DNA from 2 places in the Planococcus sp. APC 3900 genome. Region 2 is predicted to be linked to the other one. Evidence: riboswitches for the same ligand, from Rfam matches in the RefSeq annotation. Region 2 holds a riboswitch; the other holds the start of a gene.
What was found. A riboswitch is a leader RNA that binds a small molecule or an ion and turns the genes downstream of it on or off. The one in region 2 is predicted to bind S-adenosylmethionine.
Positions count from the first base shown of each region.

Region 1: it holds a riboswitch for S-adenosylmethionine, as region 2 does, so the genes downstream of both, mtnK (S-methyl-5-thioribose kinase) here and QMA04_RS03295 (methionine ABC transporter ATP-binding protein) in region 2, are expected to answer to the same signal.

Region 1 covers NZ_JASDCT010000001.1:142,529-150,348, forward strand. The annotation lists gene QMA04_RS00635 (2-hydroxy-3-keto-5-methylthiopentenyl-1-phosphate phosphatase) at 1-256, opposite strand, end outside; gene mtnW (2,3-diketo-5-methylthiopentyl-1-phosphate enolase) at 262-1,476, opposite strand; SAM riboswitch class I at 1,552-1,661, opposite strand; SAM riboswitch class I at 1,905-2,058, shown strand; gene mtnK (S-methyl-5-thioribose kinase) at 2,133-3,323, shown strand; gene mtnA (S-methyl-5-thioribose-1-phosphate isomerase) at 3,320-4,381, shown strand; gene QMA04_RS00655 (sugar ABC transporter substrate-binding protein) at 4,378-5,460, shown strand; gene QMA04_RS00660 (sugar ABC transporter ATP-binding protein) at 5,525-7,081, shown strand; gene QMA04_RS00665 (ABC transporter permease) at 7,005-7,820, shown strand, end outside.
Region 2 covers NZ_JASDCT010000001.1:653,960-661,779, reverse strand. The annotation lists gene QMA04_RS03325 (mechanosensitive ion channel) at 1-716, opposite strand, end outside; gene QMA04_RS03320 (DMT family transporter) at 859-1,734, opposite strand; gene QMA04_RS03315 (helix-turn-helix domain-containing protein) at 1,839-2,069, shown strand; gene metX (homoserine O-acetyltransferase MetX) at 2,132-3,145, opposite strand; gene QMA04_RS03305 (O-acetylhomoserine aminocarboxypropyltransferase/cysteine synthase family protein) at 3,158-4,450, opposite strand; SAM riboswitch class I at 4,551-4,667, opposite strand; gene QMA04_RS03300 (glycerol-3-phosphate acyltransferase) at 4,802-5,443, shown strand; SAM riboswitch class I at 5,568-5,682, shown strand; gene QMA04_RS03295 (methionine ABC transporter ATP-binding protein) at 5,818-6,849, shown strand; gene QMA04_RS03290 (methionine ABC transporter permease) at 6,839-7,489, shown strand; gene QMA04_RS03285 (MetQ/NlpA family ABC transporter substrate-binding protein) at 7,530-7,820, shown strand, end outside.

The DNA.
Region 1 (7,820 bases), 510 kb from region 2:
TATAAGCGACAAAATCGCTGAAGCCTTCGCGTATTTCCGCCTGCTCCAGCACATATGAAATGATGTCGTCTTTTGCCTCGACCGGAAGGAGGGAGAACATTTTCGCAACACCCTCACGTATCGAAATGGATTGGTCAAGAATCTGGTCTTTGACGGTTTCCCAGCCCGGCGGATTAAATTTCTTCATAATGGCAATGATGTTGTCATTGGCTGTAACGGTGCCGTCAAAATCGCAAAAAATAATCGGTTTACTCAAGTTGTTCACCCCCATAGCTCAAGTGCTGTTTGTAGTTCTTGATGTTGTTTGCCTGCCGCCTGCAGAGTTTCCCCCTGCAGGACCGCATCGATGGCCTGCCTGAAAGCCTGTCCGCCGCCAGCTGCACCAGCGGGATGTCCATGGACACCGCCGCCGGCATTGATGACACTGTCGATTCCATAATCAGCCATCAGCAATGGCACAAGACCAGGGTGGATGCCTGCAGATGGAACGGGGAAGCTGCGCTTCAGAGGGCTGTCTATCGTCAGTTCTTTGCCGAGCGCAAGGGCCGCTGTTTTCTCCAACGCAACACTGCCGTAAGGAGAAGGAAACAGGGAGAAGTCAGCTCCTGCATAGCGGATCAATTTCCCGAGTGCGAGCGGTGTAGCGAGACCATAGAAAGCGGAAGAAGTGAAAGCGCCGCTGAAAGCCGGATGTGCCATGAGCGGCAAAGCAATTTCATCATCTTCAGCCAGTTCCTGCAGTACATCGAGCCCATACGCATGAACATTGAACAGTAAAGCATCCGCTCCAAGTTCACGTGCTTTTCGTGCTTTTCCTCTCAGTTCGGAAGTTCGCCCTGACAAGTTCACCGCATAAAGTGTACGATGGCCTGTTTCTTCATAAACGCTTGTCAGTACGTCTTTGCCAGTGGTGATTCGTTTTTCAAATGGAGTCAGTGGATTGTCGAATAAAATTTCATCGTCTTTGACCAAGTCCACACCACCCAATGCCTGTTCACGCAATTGAGCAGACAGAAAATCCAGATCGCGGCCGATGACGCCTTTGAATATGCTCATCAGAAGCGGTCGTCCGGCTACGCCAAGTGTGTTGCGGATTTCTTCAATGCCGAAGCGTGGGCCGGGAAAATGGCTGAGCAAGTCGTGGCTGAAATCCAAATCCACTAACTTCACTTCTCCGTCCAATGACAATTTTCCGAAAACCGTGGTCAAGATGGCCGGAAGGTCAGCAGAGAAATTGGCGGACGGATAAGCGACAGCAACTTCCGCTTTGACCAGTTCGGGTTTCAATGGATGGTTGATTTCTTCAAATTCCTTAACGGAAACGACGTTTCCTTTATGGTGTTTCAGCTGCTCCTGTTCGAGGAGCGGCAAATCGGTCCAGGAGCCGATCGTCAGACCCAAAGCGATGCCTTCCGCCTTTTTCTCAAAAGAACCAGGCTTTCCGTATAATTGATAAGTAGCAGTCAAGATGCTCATGTATTCAACACTCCCATGCAATTTTAAAAAATAAAAAACCTCTTCAAATAAGAAGAGGTTAAGGGCTTTAACAACTTCTTATTTCTCAGCCATCGGTTCTGGCTGCAAGAATTAGCACCGTGTCCACTATTGGACCGGTTGCCGGGTATCGTAGGGCTTGTCCCTCCACCTGCTCTGAATAAGAAAGATATGAAATTGGGTAAGTTTTTTGGGCTGGTCCTACTTATAGAATCTCAGCGTAAAAAGAAATGATCGTTCGAAATGATAGAACTGCTTTAATAGAGTAAAGTAATTCTGATTATTTCATGCGCACCGAAATCTGTCAACAGCATTGTTGCAAAATTGTTTTTATTTAAAAAATGTGATTGACAGTCAATTCTGAATCGTGATAGGATTCATTTCAGAACTTAATAGCACGACAAGCAGTACTCTTATCAAGAGCTGGCAGAGGGATTTTGGCCCGATGACGCCCAGCAACCGACCGTAATACCGTTGTGAGACGGGGCGCTTTGGCGCCAGGATGAATATCCTGTAAGGCACGGTGCTAATTCCATCAGAAATTTATTTTCTGAAAGATAAGAGGCATGGGATCTCTTATTCTGGCCTCTTTCTTTTGGAAAGAGGCTTTTTATATTGCAGAGAAAGGGAGATTGACCATGACACTTACGGCTCCAACCACCTATAAATCATTAACCGAAGAAGCTGCCATCGAATTGGCGAAAACTATTCAAGCATTTGATCATAAAGCTCAATTGACGTGCCGGGAAATCGGCGACGGCAATTTAAATTATGTTTTTCAAATTGAAGAGGCAGCCACAGGCAAGAGGCTGATCATCAAGCAGGCTTTGCCATATGCCAAAGTCATCGGCGAAAGTTGGCCGCTGACATTGAAGCGTGCGACGATCGAAGCCAATGTTCTGAAGAAGCACGGCGAGTTTGTGCCGTCTTTGGTGCCGGCCGTCCATGCAACGGACGAAGCATTGGCTATAACGGTGATGGAAGATTTATCGCATCTCGAAATTGCGCGGGAAGGCTTGATCAACGGCCGGCAATTTCCAAGGCTGTCACAGGATATCGGCGAATACCTGGCACAGACTTTGTTCCACACTTCTGATTATGGGCTGCATCCTTTTGAGAAAAAACGCTTGGCTGCTGAGTTTTCCAATCCGGAACTATGCAAAATCACAGAAGACCTGATTTTTACCGATCCATTTTTTGATGTTGACACCAATGATTACGAACCACAGCTGCAGGCAGCAGCAGAAGCGATTTGGAACGACCGCAAACTGCAGCTGGAAGTGGCGAAATTGAAGAAGAGTTTCTTGACTGAAGCGGAAGCGCTGCTTCACGGAGACCTTCATACCGGCAGTATTTTTGCGGGGCCGGCCGAAACGAAAGTCATTGACCCGGAGTTCGGCTTTTACGGCCCGATCGGCTTTGATGTCGGATTGTTTCTGGCCAACCTGATTTTCCAAACGATTACACGGGAAGGCGAGGAGCGCCAGGAAATCGTAGCTCACATTGAAAAAACATGGGAAGTATTCGCTTCTTCATTCACGGAACTGTGGCAAACGCAGAGCGTTGAATCGTTCAAGGAGACCGAAGGATATCTTGAATATGTCCTCGGCAAAGTACTGGCCGATGCCGTCGGTTTCGCCGGCTGCGAATTGATCCGCCGGACGATTGGCCTGGCGCATGTCAAAGACCTGGACAGCATCGAAGACAACGATAAGAGAATTTCCTTCAAGAAGCAGGCATTGCAGAGTGGGCGGGAATTAATCCTGAAGCGTGAACAAACTGCTTCGATCAAAGACTTGGTGGAAATTCTGAAGGAGGCACGCATATGAGCATTCCGTTATCCATCAAATGGGACGGAGAGCAGCTGACCATCCTGGATCAGCAGAAACTGCCGCATGAGATTGACTATTTAACGCTTGAAACGGTAGAAGATGTATATAACGCGATTTTCTTCTTGAAGGTGCGCGGAGCTCCGGCCATCGGCATCACGGCTGCATATGGCTTAGCGATAGGAGCACAGCGGCACGATGCCGTTTCCTTGGAAGCTTTTCAGCAATATGTCGAAAAAGATGCGGCGTACCTGAATTCTTCACGGCCGACTGCCGTTAACCTCGGCTGGGCACTCAGCCGCTTGAAAGACAAGGTGCAAGAAGCAGAGAACGTGCAGCAGGCGAAATTGCTGCTGCTTGCGGAAGCTGTGAAGATCCATAAAGAAGACGAAGAGTCCTGCCGCAGCATTGGTGAACACGCTTTGGTATTGCTGCAAGGAAAGACGAAAGTCATGACCATCTGCAACGCCGGTTCAATCGCTACGGCTAAATACGGTACGGCTTTAGCGCCATTCCATCTTGGCAGCGAACGCGGCCGTGAGTTTGAAGTGTTTGCCTGTGAAACCCGTCCGGTTTATCAAGGCGCACGTCTGACAGCTTGGGAGCTTCAGCAGTCAGGGGTTGATGTCACATTGATCACCGACAGCATGGCGGCGCACACCATTGGAGCCAAAGGAATTGAAGCCATCATTGTAGGCGCGGACCGCATTGCAGCCAACGGCGATACGGCCAATAAAATCGGGACGTATAACTTAGCTTTGTTGGCCAATGCTTTCAGCATCCCATTTTATGTAGCGGCGCCGGCATCAACATTCGATTTGTCGATTGAGGACGGAACCGTGATTCCGATCGAAGAACGAAACCCGGAGGAGATTACCCATACGAACGGACAGCCGGTCGCACCTCTTGGCACGAAAGTGTTTAATCCGGCATTCGACGTGACGCCGGCACATCTCATCACCGCCATCATCACCGAAAAAGGTATCATCACTGCAGAATACAAAAAAAACATCCCTGACTTGCTTGGTGCATTTACAGGAAAAGGAGAAACACGATGAAAAAACAATCTATTTGGCTGCTTGCCGCACTTTTATTTATCAGTATTTTATTAACCGCTTGCCAACCAAAAGGGAACGTCAGCGAAGAAGAAACTTCTTCAGATACGAAGGCTGAGGCTTCAGACCATCCACTTGCCGGCAAAGAAATTGCCTTGATTATGCAAATCAATTTAGGGACATTCAGCGCCCAATACATAGCGGGTGTGGAAGAACAGGTTGAGAAATTCGGAGGCAAGGCAACTGTTTTCACTTCTGAAGGGGATTTGGCGAAAATGGCCTCTAACCTGGATGCAGCCATCAATCAAGGTGTCGATGGCATTTTGATTGACCATGGAACAAAAGAAGCATTGAACCAAGGTGTTGAAAAAGCGCTTGAAGCCGGAATTCCGGTTGTGGCGTTTGATGCAGGCATCGATGTTGAAGGTGTGGTTTCTTTGGAGCAAGGCGATCAGCAGATGGCCGAGATGAGCTTGGAAAAACTGGCGGAAGACAATAACGGCGAAGCCAATATCGTTAAAATATGGACAGCGGGCTTTGCACCGATGGAAAGACGCCAGATAGCTTATGAAAAATTCCTATCCGACAACCCCGGCATCAAGGAAGTGACAGCATTCGGTGCCGCTACCAATAATACGGCACTGGACACGCAATCACAGATGGAAGCAGTTTTGAAACAATACCCGAACGAAGGGGAAATCACTGCAGTATGGGCCGCGTGGGATGAGTTTGCGAAAGGTGCTGTCCGTGCCATTGAACAAGCAGGGCGTACAGATATTAAAGTATACGGCATCGATATGAGCGATGAGGATCTGCAATTGATGCAAAAAGAAAACAGCCCATGGCTCGCTTCGGCAGCAGTGGATCCGACGGATATCGGACGCATTCAAGTTCGTTACTTATATCAGTTGTTGAATGGCGAACAGCCGGAAGAAAAAGTGATTTTGGAGCCGGTTTTTGTTGAGGCGGAAAGTTTGCCGGAAGAAACGGTGACAACTGATAAGTTAAGCGAATACGTAGAAGGCTGGGGCGCAAGCGAACAGGGCTACACGGATGAATTGCGCGAATTGGAAGGACAATAATCTTCATCATTTCGAGCTGTCCTGAAAGATGGGGCAGCTCTTTTATCAGAAAGGAGGCGTTTCTATGGCACAAGCTTTACTTTCGATGACCGCGATCGGCAAAACTTTCGGTGCAGTGAAGGCGTTGCAAAAAGCCGAGTTCCATTTGGAAAAAGGAGAAGTCCATGCCATTCTAGGCGTCAATGGCGCCGGGAAAAGCACATTGATCAAAATCCTGTCGGGCGTTTACCAGCAGGATGAAGGAACGATTAAATTGGATGGCTCCGACATCCGGCTGGAATCGCCGAAGGCAGCCAAAGAACAGGGGATTTACTGTGTTTATCAAGAAGTGGATACAGCCATTGTTGCTGAGCTGACTGTGGCAGAAAATATCCTCCTCGACACATTCGCAGGGAAAGGCAATTTATTCGTTTCCAGACAAAAAATCAATGAACGCGCACGTCTTGCTTTGCGCGAGCTGCAGGCAGACAACATCAATGTCCAGCAGAAAGCGGCGAGACTGACTTTGGCGGAAAAGCAGATGGTGCTGATTGCCAGAGCCTTGGTCCATTCGGCGAAAATCATTATATTTGATGAACCGACAGCTCCGCTGTCTATCCATGAATCAGAGAAACTATATACTGTCATTGCAAAGTTAAAAGCACAGGGCGTCGGCTGCGTCTTTATTTCCCATCGCCTGCCGGAAGTATTTGAAATCAGCGACCGGATTACAGTGATGAGGGAAGGGACGCTGGTCAAAACCTACGATACGGCAGAAGCCGATCAGGATAGAGTGATTGAAGCGATGCTCGGTGCAGCGCTGAGCCATGAATTGGAGCCGAGGGTGCATGCGATTGGAGCCCCTTTGCTGGAAGTGGCGAATTTATCGGATGGCCAGAAGCTCAAAGATCTGTCGCTCGCGGTTGCAGCAGGTGAAGTAGTGGGTGTCGTCGGATTGGTCGGCGCCGGTAAAACGGAGCTTGCCAAAGCCTTGTTTGGAGGAACGCCTTTAACATCGGGTACGGTGAAGCTTTCGGGGAAAACAGCTAAAATCAACCATCCGGCAGACGCCATCAAAGCAGGAATGGCGTTGATTCCGGAAGAACGCCGAAAAGAAGGGTTATTTGTCCAGGAATCACTGGAAACCAATGCATCATTCCCTAACCTGAAAAAGTTTTCTAAGAATTTGTTGATGGACCGGAAAGCCGAAAAGCGCTTTGCTGATGAAATCATCGAGCGTTTGCGCATCAAAACCGACAGTACAGAAACGCCTCTCGTTCATTTGAGCGGAGGAAACCAGCAGAAAGTGGCGATCGGCAAATGGATCTCCCTCGATTCGGCCTTGTACCTCTTCGATGAACCGACAAAAGGCGTCGACATCGGAGCCAAAGTGGATATTTTTAAATTGATCCGCCAATTGGCTGAAAGCGGCAAAGGCTGTCTGTATTTTTCAAGTGAAATTCATGAAGCCATCGGAATTTCCGATCGGATTCTCGTTATGTACAACGGTCAAATCGTGAAGGAATTATCACGACAAGAAGCGACCCAGGAAAGGATTTTATTGTATGCAAGTGGTGGAAAAGAAGAACTTGGGGAAACACAAAAGCTCGGTGAAAGACAACGCGATTCAGTTTCTGTTTAAATATGGCGCCATCGCATTACTTATTTTCATCATTTTTTACTTCAGCACAATCAGCGATGCTTTTTTCGCATACGGTAACTTCACAGACATCCTGCGTTCCATTTCCATTGTCACGTTACTCGCTTTGGGTGTCACGTTCACGCTGGTAGTGGATGGTTTCGATTTATCGGTAGGTTCGACGATGTCTTTATCGACAGTCGTTTCCGCATCTCTGATGGTTTGGTACGATATGCCGCTATGGCTCGTCCTTCTCCTGCCGCTATTGATCGGGGTGCTGGTCGGAGCGGTCAACAGCTTTCTTATTGTGGTCATCGGCATTCCGGATTTGCTGGCGACGCTGAGCATGATGTACATTGTTGCCGGTTTGCACCGTACGTACACAGAAGGCTACTCGATCTACAACAATATGCCATTGACTTCAGGAGGAACCGCACCGGGGCAATTGTCGGAAGCGTTTCTGTGGATTGGGCAAGGACAGATGCTGGGCTTGCCGGTTCCGGTTTGGATCATGCTGGTGATGGTCCTGGCTTCCTATGTAATTTTAAACCATACACGCTGGGGCCGGGTGCTTTACATGACCGGCGGGAACGCCGAAGCCGCGACACTGTCGGGCGTCAGCGTCAAAAAAGTGAAATTTGCCGCTTATGTAGTATCGGGTATTTTTGCTTCAATGGCTGGTATTTTGTTTACTGCACGCGTAGGTTCCGGACAAATTGATGCAGGGGCTCCGTTGATGATG
Region 2 (7,820 bases):
TTAGCGATCAGGATACCTACCAAGATTAAGATGATCGCTACAAAAATATTCGGGATCATGTTCAATACTTGGTTAAGCATATTGACGATCGGCTCAGATATTGAACGAATATTCAAGGTTTCCAATGCAATCGTCAAGATAGGAATCAATACGATAACGAAAACTACATTTGCCAAAACATTGGCCAATGTCGATTTATCGCCAGCATCCATTCTCGCTGTCCCTGTCGAAGCACCACCAGTTCTGTTGGTGAATTTGTTGAACCATTTATCGATATTGATCGCTGTCAAAAGGCTGAATACCAGATTTTTAACAAACTTGGCTACAAAGTAGCCGATGACCACAATAATGATAGCCATGAACAGATTTGGCAAGAATGCCAACAATTTGTCCATCATATTCGAGATTGGCTGTGCAACATTGTTCATGTCCAGTGCCTGCAGCACGCTTGGAATAAACAAGATAAAGATGAGGTAATAAAGAATTTTCCCTATAGAATCCAGTTTGCTGTCCGCATCTTCTTTTGTTTTAGCCATATGGCCTTTCACCATAGCTCGGTCTGCCCCTGCTTTTTTTAATCCTTTCGTAAAAATGGCCCGAACGATCGTCGCTACTATCCATGCGATGAGCAGTAATAATAATGCTCCCAGAACGTTTGGAATATAATCGATGATCGTGTTGCCGACTCCTCTGAAAGAATTGCCCACATCGTTCATATACTCAACTCCTTTTTATTTTTTTATATCTTTAGTTACTATCCCCTCAGTGCTCCACTCCTAAACTTCCAATGAGGCTATTTGGCATCCAAAAGAAAAACCGTCCACGTAAGGACGGTTTTTAAAACACAAAGAAAGGTTTTTAAGAAGCAGGAACCTCTCTTCGCTTGCCGATCGTCAATATCAAAATGCCGCCTAAAAGCAGCATGACTCCGAGCCACGACAGTCCACTTAGCACTTCTCCGACAACCACTACCCCTAAAACAGCGGCTGTCAGTGGCTCAGCCAATGACAAAGTGACTGCAGAAGAAGAGGGAATCTGCTTTAATCCAAAAGAAAAAAGCAGATAGGATAGACTGGTTGCTCCAATCCCTAAATAGATGATCAGAGAAAAATTGAGCGGTACGGTGATGTAGCTTACATCAAACAGCAATAAAAATGGCAGCAGGCAGCAAGCACTCAATGAAAAAATCACAGCGACTGCAGAAACAGTCTCCATCGCCTTGAGTACAGATTTGCTTACCAGCGCATAAACTGCAAAGGAAAATCCAGCGCCCAAAGCCATAGCGATGCCCACTGGATCCACCAGTTGCTGGCCTTTATTGGAAAATAATAGCACGCAGCCGGTTAATGCCAGAAGCGTCGCACTTCCCCAGATTCGGTCAGGTTTTTGTTTTAAGGCTATCCACTCGATCAATCCTGTTAGTACAGGTGCGCTTCCGATCGTGACAACGGTGCCGATAGCAATTCCAGTCATCTGGACGGAAGAAAAAAATAAAGGTTGAAATAGCGCCATACTGATGGCTGCAAGAATAGTGGCAGGCCATGGAATCGTCCGGACCGATAGTTTCCTGGCTACAATTACGAACAACAGTAAAGAAAAACCGCCAATTGCTAAACGAAAAGCGCCGATTGATAGCGGATGGACTGCCCCTTGAAAAAAAGACTGGGCTGTACCTGTGGTTCCCCATAAAATTGCAGCCAGCAAAACCAATAAATACGCCATATAATTCAACATCAACACCCCTGTTCTTGAACTTCTTCTTCTAACATACCATGGCGTCAATGGTTTGAGATAGCTGTCTTCTTCTATTATAATAAAAGAAAAGAGGAGGAGATCCCATGTATATGACAGTCCAGGAAACTGCCGCATTTTTATCCATGCCTGAAGAACAAGTCAATCGCTATGTATTGGAAGGCCGTATTCGCGCAGTCCATGATGGGGAGCAGTACATGATCAACACCTCTCAGTTCGGAACACATTTCCAACAGCTGGAACAGGCCAAGCAAGCGCTGGAGGAATGGCGAGCCACTCCGATACCAGACGATGTGGATATCAAGGACGAGGATTAACTAAAAAAGCACCTGAAGTGGGATCGGATTCCCGCCTCAGGTGCTTTTTCATCGAATCCCGCTTAGCGGGTAAGCTCTGGCACTAATAAGCTTTTTAATTTTTCTTCGATAAAGCCGCCCCATTTTTCAAATTCCACAAGAAAACCATCGTGGCCAAATTCGGTTTCAATGATTTCCCAACTCACATCCTTTTGCTCTTCAAGCCAAGGAACCAGCAATTCACTCGGATACAGCAAGTCATGCGTAAATGATAGAGCATAAACCGGAACATCAAGAATGGTTTCTCCGATATCGTGTGTGTTCATTGCTTTCAGCAGCAACAGGTAGCTATTGGCATCAAACCGCCCCGCCAACTTCTTCCCTTGGTAATTCAAATAAGACTGCACATTGAATTCTTCTCCGGCTTTGCTGCGTCCAAAGCGCTGATTGAACATATTCCCGCTGCGATATGTGACCATACCAGCCATACGGGCTACTTGAAATCCTTTCAGGTCAGCTGAGCTTTCATAATTTCCGCCATTAAAATCTCTGTCGCTTTCTATGGCTTGAATACCGATATGATTGAAAGCCAAACCGTAATCGCTGTAGTAGGGAGTAACGGCCAGGGGGAGAATTGCATCCACAAATTCCGGGTACAGTTTCCCCCATTCCAGGGCCTTCATGCCTCCAAGCGAACCTCCCAAAACTCCTGCAAGATGGTTGATCCCCAATTTCTGCAATGCATAGTATTCTGCGCGAACCATATCACGTATCGTCAGAGTCGGAAAGTCTGCACGATATGGTTGGCCCGTTTCCGGATTAATGGTCAGTGGGCCTGTCGATCCGTGGCTGCCTCCCAACACGTTAAAAGTGATCACTTGAAAAACATCTGTATCCACCGGCTTGCCTGGTCCGATTAACCCTGCCCACCATCCCGGGTTTTCTTCGGATCCTATTGCATATTGATCGCCCGTCAATGCGTGGCAGACCAGCACAGTTGGAGCATTTTCATCTCCATGACGTTCGTATGCCAGCTCTACATGATTTATCGTCTTCGTTGAATCCAGGGTTAATGAGCCAATGGATACTGTCGCCATTCAAATCCCTCCTTAAACGTTTTCCAAAACTGCGGCCTGAATGGCCTGCTCCAAATCGGCGATTAAATCTTCCGGATTTTCCAAACCGACCGATAAGCGGATCAATTCTTCCGTTACACCCGACGATTTCAGCTCTTCATCATTTAACTGCTGATGTGTAGTTGAAGCCGGATGGATGATCAACGACTTGGCATCTCCTACGTTCGCAACATGGGACCAGAGAGCCACACTGTCGATTACTTTGCGGCCCGCCTGCCGTCCGCCTTTGATGCCGAAATTGACAATCGATCCGAAACCGTCATTTTTCAAGTATTTTTTAGCCAATTGATGTGATGGATGATCTTCAAATCCAAGGAAGTTGACCCATTCGATCTGCGGATGCTGCTTCAAGTAGTCTGCAACAATTTGAGCATTGCTGCTGTGTTTCGGAATACGCAGGTGCAAAGTCTCCAGTCCTTGGAGCAAGGCATGTGCACTTTCCGGGCTCAATGAAGGACCGAAGTCACGAAGCAGCTGGACACGCAGTTTTGTCGCAAATGCAGCATCCGGTACATCGATGCCATAACGCAATCCGTGATAGCTTTCATCCGGCTGTGTGTAATTCGGGAAACGTGGATTGTCCCAATTGAATTTTCCTGCATCCACCGCAACACCGCCGATGGTCGTGCCGTGTCCACCAATCCATTTTGTAGCGGAATGAATGACCACATCAGCACCGAACTCGATCGGGTTGCTGCCATATGGTGAAGCAAATGTATTGTCAATCAATAAGGGAAGCCCGTTTTCATGGGCGATTGCCGCTACTTTCTCTACATCAAAAACGTTCAGGCTCGGGTTGCCGATAATTTCTCCGAATACCGCTTTTGTCTTATCGGTGATTGCCGCTCTAAAGTTTTCAGGATTGGTTGCATCAACAAATATGGTTTTAATGCCGTAACGCGGCAACGTATTGGCGAATAAATTATAAGTGCCGCCGTACAGGTTGCTGTCCGCTACGATTTCGTCTCCTGCTTCAGCAATATTTAAAATGGAGAACGCAATTGCCGCCATTCCTGAAGATAATGCGACTGCAGCAGTCCCGCCTTCCAATAACGCCACGCGCTGTTCAAATACATCAACTGTCGGATTCATGATGCGTGAATAGATATTGCCGGTGTCTTTCAGACCGAAAAGGTCTTGTGCATGCTGCGTATCTTTAAACACATAAGAAGTGGTTTTGTAGATCGGCACCCCTCTCGATCCTGTTGTTGGATCCGCCTGTTGTCCGCCATGCAGCAATAAAGTTTCTGGTTTTAAGTTTGTCATTTTCTATTCCCCCTAATTTTTTTATTCATGAAAATCACCGAAGAGGACAGCAAAAAGCCCCCTTCGCTAAGAAGAGGGCCGTAAATTACGGAGTTACCTCCTCTCATCTGTCAGAACCTATCGTTCGGTTCTGTAGGAATTAGCACCTTTCCAGACATGGTCGTCTGTTGGTTGCCGGGCATCACAGGGCCTATCCCTCCGCCACTCTTGATAAGAGTTATTAAATTTAGTTTTTAGTCTTGTTGAGAAGTATAAAAATTTTAACAAGGTTTGTCAACCCTATTAGTCAAAAAATTTTGAAACCTTGTTTCTTCCCAAACGTTATCTTCTAGTATAGAAGGAGGAATGAATATGCTTGGATGGGTTCTGCTGTTGTTTATCGCAGGCTATGGAATCGGTTGTTTGCACGGTTCCCTCGCAGCACAATTTTTATCTGGGGTGAATGTCAAAAAAGAAGGCGTCAAAAATTCCGGTGCTTCCAATGCCGCCATCGTGCTGGGTTGGAAATACGGTTTGCTGGTTGCTTTGATCGATATTATTAAAGGCTTTGCCGCTGTCGCAGCTTGTCGTTTTCTGCTGGAAAAGGGTGCCTTTTCCCCCGAAATCATTTGGACTTTTCTATTTATAATAGGTGCCGGTGTCGTATTCGGCCATAATTTCCCATTCTATATGAACTTCAATGGCGGCAAAGGCACGGCTTCGGTGATCGGTGTCATGCTGGCACTGGACTGGAAGCTCGGGCTGGTTGGCCTGGCACTGCTCATCGGTGTTTCGCTTGCGACCAATTATTTGGTCATTGGTGTACTGGTCCTTTACGCAGTCTATTTTGTTATCGCTTTCGGTCCTGCCGTCGGACCATGGCCATTGCTGACAGCTTGTGCCTTATTTGCTATGGCCATATGGAAACATAGCGAAAATATTATTCGAATAAAAAATGGAGAAGAGAAGAAAGTTTCCTCCATTTTCAAAAAGAAACCAACAAAACCAGTCTGAAAGCGGTTCCAAACTCATTATTCTCTTCATTTCAAAGATTGTGAAATAAATATCAATAATTCCCTTGACTTTTTTGTTATTTCACCATAAAGTAAGAACCACGAATCGAATAGCATACATCACTTTCTTATCAAGAGAAACCGAGGGACAGGCCCTAAGACGTTTCGGCAGCAGATTTGTTTAAAAGCAAAAACTGTGCCAACTCCTGCAGATGCTCTAAAGCATTTGGAAGATGAGAATTAGATGGTTTCAACAGGAGCCCTCTTTTTTCTTATGGATGAGAAAAAAGAGGGCTCCTTTTCCATTTTCTCAGAAGAATGTGAGACACCGTCGATTTAATAAGATCCATTACAGCATGAGGAGGTTCAATCACCATGATTCAATTCGAAGGCGTCGCCAAGACCTACCAATCCGGGAAACAAGAAATCCATGCCTTGAACGGGATTGATTTGACCGTCGAAACCGGCGAGATTTACGGAGTCATCGGCTTTAGCGGAGCCGGAAAGAGTTCATTGATCCGCACCGTGAACCTGCTTGAACGTCCTTCTGCAGGACGCGTCTTAATCCAAGGGAAAGACATTTCCACTCTATCCAGCAAAGAAATCCGAACCATCCGTAAGGACATCGGCATGATTTTCCAGCATTTCAATCTGTTGAGTTCAAAAACGGTTTACCATAATGTCGCGATGCCATTGCTGCTCGCTAAGACATCGAAAAATGAAATTGATGAACAAGTGAAGCAACTGCTGGACTTTGTCGGACTGGCCGATCAGGCACAAAAATATCCCGACCAGCTGTCAGGCGGACAAAAGCAACGCATCGGCATTGCCCGAGCGCTTGCAACCAACCCTTCCGTTCTGTTATGCGATGAGGCAACATCAGCGCTCGACCCCCAAACGACCAAGTCGATTTTGGACCTATTGCGCAAAATCAATAAAGAATACAATATCACCATCCTGCTCATTACTCATGAGATGGGAGTTATCCGGGAAATTTGCGATAAAGTGGCTGTGCTTGAAGCAGGAAAAGTGATCGAACAAGGCAGCGTCTTCGACATTTTCTCAAATCCGCAGCAGCCGACCACCCAACGGTTTGTCCGTTCTGTCATGAACGATGAACTTCCGGAAACCCTGCTTGCGCAAATCCGCAATGCCCAAAGCGATAACGCGATCTATCGACTGCAGTTTACAGGAAATTCCGTCGGCCAACCGTTCATGTCCCGTGTCTCGCGTGAATTTAAAGTTGACTTGAACGTGCTGTTCGGCAACATCACCGAGTTGCAAGGTGTTCCATACGGCAACTTGATCGTCGAATTTGCCGGCGAACCTAGCGAAATCCAATTGGCTTTGTCCTCTATCCGGAAAAGCAATATTGATATAGAGGAGGTCAATGATTATGTCCGTTAACTACGATCAGATTTTAGAAGCTTTATGGGAAACCATTTACATGACCGGCGCGGCATTCGGCTTTTCCCTATTGATCGGCTTCCCGCTTGGCATCCTGCTGGTGGTCACCCGCAAAGGCCATCTGCTGGAAAATGAACCGGTTTCCAAAGTATTGAATATCGTCATCAACATATTCCGCTCAGTTCCATTCATCATCTTGATGGTTGCCATCATTCCGTTGACTCGCCTGATCGTCGGCACGTCCATCGGAACTGCAGCCGCCATCGTCCCACTGGTCTTTTACGCAGGACCTTATATTGCAAGACTTATCGAAAACTCCTTGTTGGAAGTTGATAAAGGGGTCATCGAGGCAGCTCAAGCCATGGGAGCCACGCCGATACAGATCATTTTCCGCTTCCTCATTCCTGAGGCTTTGAGTTCACTGGTTCTGGCCTTGACCATTGCGATTGTCGGCCTGATCGGAGCGTCCGCAATGGCAGGCGCTATCGGGGGCGGAGGCCTTGGCGATTTGGCCATCACTTACGGTTACCAACGATTCGATACGCTTGTGATGTTCATCACCGTCGCAATTCTCGTCGTACTCGTACAAGGCGTCCAATCGCTCGGCAATGTATTATCACGAACTGTCAGACGCAATTAAAAAATAAAAATAACCTAGAAAAAAACTGGAGGAATTACTCATGAAAAAAATTACAGCATCCGCATTATTGGCAGTTTCAGCTTTGGTCTTGGCAGCTTGCGGAGACGACAGCAGTTCAGAAGGAAACACGAAAGTGACGCTTGGCATCAGCGGTTCCGATACTACTATCTGGGATTACATTGCTGATAAGGCAGAAAAAGAAGGAATCGATTTGGAGATTCAAACCTTTTCTGATTATGTCGCGCCGAACCTGGCACTTGCCGAAGGCGAACTTGATTTGAATGCATTCCAAACTATTTCTTACTTTGATGAATTCGTCACAGAACACGAT